3 regions of the Rhizobium sp. RHZ01 genome follow, and region 1 is predicted to be linked to each of the others. Evidence: predicted binding sites of a transcription regulator. Region 1 holds the regulator's gene; each other region holds the start of a gene.
The links. Region 1 encodes PhoB, which activates phosphate uptake and scavenging genes when phosphate is short. Its sites were predicted from a motif close to TGTCATNNANCTGTCAT; they were not measured.

Region 1 (2,270 bases):
CAACCGACTCTTGTCACGGAGTCGGCCTCACACTAGGTTAAAACTCAATTACTAGGCTGCATGCGGCGGAACTAGTCACCAAAATTTGAGTAAGCGTTTCTTGCCTCGGATACGTCCGTGGCAACGGTGAAGGATTCTGCCTACACCAACGCTAATAAGGCGGAGACAGGGGCATGAACTGGACAGACGAGCGCGTTGAAAAACTGAAGAAGCTGTGGTCCGAAGGCCTGAGCGCCAGCCAGATCGCAGCACAACTTGGCGGTGTAAGTCGTAACGCCGTCATTGGTAAAGTCCATCGTTTGAGTCTGCCCGGCCGTGCCAAGGCCGGCGGTTCGACGACCACCGTCAGAACCCCCAAGCGCACGACTTCGGCGCCCCGCGCCACGAACTACGCCTCGCGGATCACCACACGCACCGTTACCCGCCAACAGGGCGCGACGATGCTCAAGGAAGAGATCGAAATCGATACGGTGGAGGAAGTCCGCTTCCGTCCGGCCGCAAATGTAATCGTTCCGATTTCTCGCCGCCTTGGCCTCACCGAGCTCACCGAGCGCACCTGCAAGTGGCCGGTCGGCGATCCGCTCAATGACGACTTCCACTTCTGCGGTTGCGAGTCCCCGGACTCTTCCCCGTATTGCACGTATCATCAGCGCATGGCCTACCAGCCGGTCAACGAGCGCCGCAAGGCCGCTAACCGGGTCGCCTGACCCGGAAGCCGGATAAGGAATAAAGAAAACGGGCCCTCGCGGGCCCGTTTTTCGTTGTAAGGGAAAGACCTCTCAGGCTCTCGCCTGAAAGGATCAGGCTTCCATCGAATAGCCGGCACCGCGCACGGTGCGGATGACGTCCTGCATGTTGGAAAAGTTCAAAGCCTTGCGCAGGCGGCCGACATGGACGTCAACAGTACGCTCGTCGACATAGATGTCGTGACCCCAGACGCCGTCGAGCAACTGCGAGCGCGAGAAGACGCGGCCGGGCGATGCCATCAAGAACTCGAGAAGGCGGAATTCGGTCGGGCCGAGGCGGACTTCGCGGCTCTTGCGGTGAACGCGGTGCGTCTCGCGATCCAGCTCGATATCGCCGCACTTCAGCAGCGTCGAGAGCACCTCGGGCTTGGCACGACGCAGCATCGCCTTGACGCGAGCGACAAGCTCCGGCGTCGAGAACGGCTTGACGACGTAATCGTCAGCACCGGTCGAGAGGCCGCGAACCCGTTCGCTTTCCTCGCCACGGGCGGTCAGCATGATGATCGGCAGGCGCTCGGTTTCCGGCCGCATGCGCAGGCGGCGGCAGAGCTCGATGCCAGACACGCCCGGCAACATCCAATCGAGGATGAGAAGGTCCGGCGTGCGTTCCTGAAGCCGGATCTCGGCCTCGTCGCCGCGCAGGATGGTATCGACCTCAAAGCCTTCGGCCTCAAGGTTATAGCGGAGAAGCACGCTCAGCGCTTCTTCGTCTTCAACGACAGCTACTTTAGGGATCATTCGTTTCGGTCTCCTGGGGGCGCGGTCGCGGAATGACTATTCAGTGACTGCGCCGACGGTGTTGGCGGTATCGTCCTTCGGACGTTCGCCTTCCGGCTGGGCACCGGTGGCCATGTAGTAGATCGTTTCGGCAATGTTGGTGGCGTGGTCGCCGATGCGCTCGATGTTCTTGGCGCAGAACAGAAGATGCGTGCAGCTGGTGATGTTGCGCGGATCTTCCATCATGTAGGTGAGCATTTCACGGAACAGCGAGGTGTACATCGCGTCGATTTCCTCGTCGCGCTCACGGACCGATTTTGCTTTGTCGGCAGCACGGCTCGTGTAGACGTCGAGGACTTCCTTGAGTTGGACGAGGGCGAGCTCGGACAGGTGCTCGAGGCCGCGGGCGAGCTTGCGCGGCACGCCGGCGCTCTGTACGGCAATGACGCGCTTGGCAGTGTTCTTGCCCAGGTCGCCGACGCGCTCCAGGTCTGCCGCGATGCGGATGGAGCCCATGATCTCGCGAAGATCGGCCGCCATCGGCTGGCGGCGGGCGATCGTGACGATCGCCTTGTCGCCGATCTCGCGCTCCGCGTGGTCGAGGATCACATCGTCCGAGATGACCTTCTGGGCAAGAGCCGTATCGCCGTTTACGAGCGCGCGTACGGCATCCGAGACCATCTGCTCGGCCAAGCCGCCCATTTCCGAGATACGGCGGGACAGGAACTTCAAATCATCGTCGTAGGCAGAAAAGATATGTGTCGATGCCATAGGGCTCATCCTTGAATATCGTAAGTGCTACCGAGA
Region 2 (2,270 bases), on a different contig from region 1:
GGTGAACTTGGCGGCGCGGGAACGGACGCAACAAAGAGAGTGCTGTCGACACTGAAGGCTCTTACGTCGAGGCGGCAACCCAGAAGCCGGGAGGGCCAGCCTACTTGGCTAGCCCCTCCAGCATTTCGGGACAGTGAACATACCCCCGCCGAGTCTGCCACGGGCAATGGACCTGTTCAGCAAGTGGGTCCGGTGCCTCAAAGCCCCACCGTCCTCCGCAGACTTGCAAGAGACACAATAGCCCCGTAGCAGGGGCTATCCTAGACGGACCTAGGTCCTAATCCGATTGGAGTAGGTGGTTGCCGAGGTTAGGCTCGAAGTTTCGTCGGATGAAACCAGCACGTTGAATTCGCCGCTGTTGTCGACCGAATGGCGGCCTGAAGACGCGACCACAACACCGCGGCACTGTGGGAAACACAGCCGCAAAATCAATGACTGCAGAATGTATGGGAAGGTTTGGAGGCCTCGCCCGGAATTGAACCGGGGTACAAGGATTTGCAGTCCTCTGCGTCACCACTCCGCCACGAGGCCTCACGACGCTTCATGACCGAAGCGTTGGCGGGCATTTAGAATGAATAGAAATCGAGTGCAAGGGGGTAGTTGAAAAACCGGCGGTATTTTGGATCGTCATGCCGCCGGTTCCGTAATCAACCACTAGTAGGGCGAATAGCACTGCCGCCGCGGACCGTAATAGGGCTGATAGGTGTTGTCATAGGCCCGATAGGACCGGTAGCGGCTGTAACACCAGTCGACGTGCGAATTGCCCACCGGTCTGGCCTGCGGCTGCGAAGCGATCAGACCGCCGATGAGTGCGCCGGCAGCAAGACCGCCGAGCAGCGCGCCAGTATCGTTGTAATCGTTGCGGTAGTAGCTGTCGCGATAATAGCGATTTCCGTAGTACCGATTTCCGTAGTCGCGATTCCCGTAGTGGCCATGGCGGTAGCCGCCACAACGATAGATGTTGCAGCGGTCGAAGCCGCGGCTGTTTCTGACGCCGGAATCTCCAAACCCACCGCGACTCTGAGCGGAATGCTCATCGCCTGAGTTTTCGGCAAAAGACGGACCGACGCCAGCGAGGCTCGTCGCAATTGCCAACATCAATACCGCAAGTTTTTTCATTCCGGCACCTTCTAATTTCGTACGCACTTCGCGTGAAGAACGCTCAGGATAATAACGTCCAAAAAGCTTCCAAGTTCCGCCTTACGCCTTCCATCTCCGGGCGAAAAGAATCGCGGCTGGTGCAATTGTGACACTTTTATTGCAAGTCCCGCTATTTTATGACGACCTTCAAAAATAGCTATGGATGGATGGAATGCTCAGCTGGTTTCGTAAACTTCTTCCTCGCGAGGATCAGTTCTTTGATCTCTTTGCACAGCACTCCCGAACAATCGTCGGCGCGGCGGAAGCGCTCAACGAATTGCTTGCAGGCAAGGATATCGAACACCATTGCGACCGGATCGTCGCGCTCGAAAACGATGCCGACAACATCACGCGCGAGGTGCTGCTTGCGGTCCGCCGGAGCTTCATCACGCCTTTCGACCGTGTTGATATCAAGGATCTGATCCAGTCGATGGATGATGCGATCGACATGATGCATAAGACCGTCAAGACGATCCGTCTCTTCGAGCAAACCGAATTCGATCCGCGCATGCAGGAAATGGGAGCGGCGATCGTCCAGGCAGCACACCTCATAGCCGAGGCGGTCCCCCTGCTCAGCCGCATCAACTCCAATGCCCCGCGCCTGATGGCGATCACCGAGGAAGTCACCCGCGTCGAAGGACGCTCCGACGAACTGCACGACAATGGTTTGAAGGGACTCTTCGTACGGCATGGCGCGTCGAATGCGATGGCCTATATCATTGGCAGCGAAATCTACGGCGAACTCGAGAAGGTCGTCGATCGCTTCGAGGACGTTGCCAATGAAATCAGCGGCATCGTGATCGAGAACGTCTAGATGGACGCCACCCTCGCCTTTCCATTGCTGGCGGCTCTCATCGCGGTCGCTCTCTTCTTCGACTTTCTGAACGGCCTGCACGATACCGCGAACTCGATCGCGACGATCGTTTCGACGCGTGTGCTCAGGCCGCACCACGCGGTCGTCTGGGCCGCTTTCTTCAATTTCATCGCGTTCCTGTTCTTCGGCCTGCACGTGGCTGAGACCTTGGGGACGGGCATCATCGATCCCAACATCGTGACGCCGCTGGTGATCTTCTCGGCGCTGATGGGCGCAATCATCTGGAATATCGTCACCTGGATCTTCGGTATCCCCT
Region 3 (2,270 bases), on a different contig from region 1:
CCATCAGCATCTTGAGGCTGTCGTCGGCTTCCTTGACACCCTGCGTATAGGTGCCAAGGGTGGCGCGGTCGGCATCGTTCAGGTTGCCCTTGATGTCGATAGTGTTGTGGGCGTAACGGTTCGGTTCGTAGGGGCCATGTCCCTGCAAGGTGACGCCAAAGAAGAAGAACGGGCGATCCATGCCGTCAGCCTCGTTCATGATCTCCTTCATAAGCGACTCGTCCGAAGCGAAGATGCCTCGCTTTTCCATGGGAGGCAGGGTTTCTTCGGAGCGGAACTGCTCGAAGCCGAAGTCCTTGTAAACCTCGTTGCGATTCCAGAACCAGCCGCTGAACGGATGAAGCGACCGCGCCGCGTAACCTTCGCCACGGAAGAACGTGGCGAGCGAGGGAACATCACGACGGATGTATTGCTGGTAGGGAATGCTGCCGTATGGCAGGAAGGCGTTGGAGAAACCTGTCAGCGCCTCGAATTCGACATTGGCGGTCATGCCGCCAAACTCCGGCGAGAAGACATAGCCGGACTGCTCTGCACGGATCGTCGGCATAGGATCTGGCGACAGGCTCAGCGTCTTCAGGCGGGTCGGATCCCAGAATGACTCGCTCATCAGCATGATCACGTCGGGCTTTTCGCGTGGCCCGCTGAGGTAGCCGTAGTTGCGGCCGGGGATGGCGTCGAGCGCCTCTGTACCGAAGCCGACAGGCGCTGCCACGTCTGCCATCGGAATGTTGAAGATGAAGGCGAGGATGAAGCCGTTGCTGCGGTAGTTTTCCTTCTGGTCCCACATCATCGGAACCACCTGCAGGCGGTCACGGATGAAGGAATATTGGGAATAGTCCATCAAGGACCCGAAAGCCGCGATAACGGGCAGGCCGACGCAAAGCCGGCGGACGCGAGAGGCCCTTGGGAGCTTTGGGAAGTTGCGCCAGGCGAAGCGCCAGAGGAAGACAATCGCGGTAACGGACAAGACGATGCCGACAAGCATCGCAACGGCCGTCCAGGGGCGGTCGCGCACCATCACAGGGAGCAGTTCCATGATCTGCCGCCCGAAAAGGACGTCCGATGGATAAAGCGGGTCCGAAAGGTAGTGCTGCTTCTGGTTGGATACGATGGCGGGGACGATCACAAGCGGAAGAACGATCAGCGCCGAAATGAACCGCCGGCCCAGGACTGCATCGAGCGACAGCATCAGGACAGTCAACATCACAACCGTCGTCATCCCCGGACGCACAGGCGATGTCAGGAATTCGCGGACGTCGGCCAACCCATCGCGGGCAATGATCTCGACAGTGGCGGTGGCAAGGAGCGCAAGCAGGGCACAAAAAGCAACGCTGAGTGCGGTGCGTAGGGCGGGCGACCGAGCGCTTCCCCCGAAATCGGTGGAAAGCGACGCAAAACGCGCTGCCGCTGCAGACCTCATTACCAACGCGATCAACTGGAAAACTCCGACGTCATAAAAGCTTCGTCGAACTGTCACATCTTTGTCATGAATGCTAGATGAACCGTTAGGTTTCCTGCATTTGTGATCGGTGGATAAAACGCCCATCACGCAGGAACTACCTCCAGAGCAGATTCTCGGTCAGGCGCATTTGCTTGTGCTGAGTGGCGAGCCGTCGTAGGTCTGGCGGATTCGATGCTTAGGAGGATTCAGATTGCGCAGTTCCGTTGAGATCTACAGCATCAGGACAGGCGAGGCGCGCGTCGTCTGGCAAACCACGCAACTCGTTGAGGCGCCGAACTTTTCGTCGGATGGGACCTATCTTCTGTTGAACGGCGACGGACTCCTCTACCGTCTCGCACTTGATGGTTCGAGCAAGGTCGGCAAGGTCGATACCGGCTTTGCGACGACCTGCAACAACGACCACGGCATTTCGCCCGATGGCCGCCAGATCGTCATCTCCGACAAAACCGAGTTCGGGAAGTCGACGATTTATGTGCTGCCGGCCGAAGGTGGTACGCCGCGGCTGGTGACGCAAAATCGGCCATCCTATTGGCACGGCTGGTCGCCCGACGGGAAGCAACTCGCCTATTGTGGCATCCGCAACGATTTGTTCGATATCTACACGATCTCCGTTGACGGCGGCGAAGAAAAGCGGCTGACCCACGGCGAGGGACGCAATGACGGGCCGGACTATTCCGCCGACGGTCAATGGATCTACTTCAATTCTAGCCGCACCGGCCTCATGCAAATCTGGCGAATCCATCCCGATGGGACCGGTCTTGAGCAGGTCACCAGTGACAACTATGGGAACTGGTTTGCCCATCCGTCG

Region 2: a site for PhoB is predicted at 1,247-1,263, ahead of IB248_RS09075 (DUF47 family protein). Genes of this name have one in related genera too.
Region 3: a site for PhoB is predicted at 1,450-1,466, ahead of IB248_RS06960 (LTA synthase family protein). Genes of this name have one in related genera too.

What each region holds. Positions count from the first base shown of each region.
Region 1 covers NZ_JACUZZ010000002.1:263,804-266,073, reverse strand. The annotation lists gene IB248_RS04085 (GcrA family cell cycle regulator) at 174-707, shown strand; gene phoB (phosphate regulon transcriptional regulator PhoB) at 801-1,484, opposite strand; gene phoU (phosphate signaling complex protein PhoU) at 1,521-2,234, opposite strand.
Region 2 covers NZ_JACUZZ010000006.1:98,985-101,254, forward strand. The annotation lists tRNA gene IB248_RS09065 (tRNA-Cys) at 458-531, opposite strand; gene IB248_RS09070 (BA14K family protein) at 655-1,119, opposite strand; gene IB248_RS09075 (DUF47 family protein) at 1,313-1,954, shown strand; gene IB248_RS09080 (inorganic phosphate transporter) at 1,955-2,270, shown strand, end outside.
Region 3 covers NZ_JACUZZ010000004.1:167,459-169,728, forward strand. The annotation lists gene IB248_RS06960 (LTA synthase family protein) at 1-1,435, opposite strand, end outside; gene IB248_RS06965 (PD40 domain-containing protein) at 1,653-2,270, shown strand, end outside.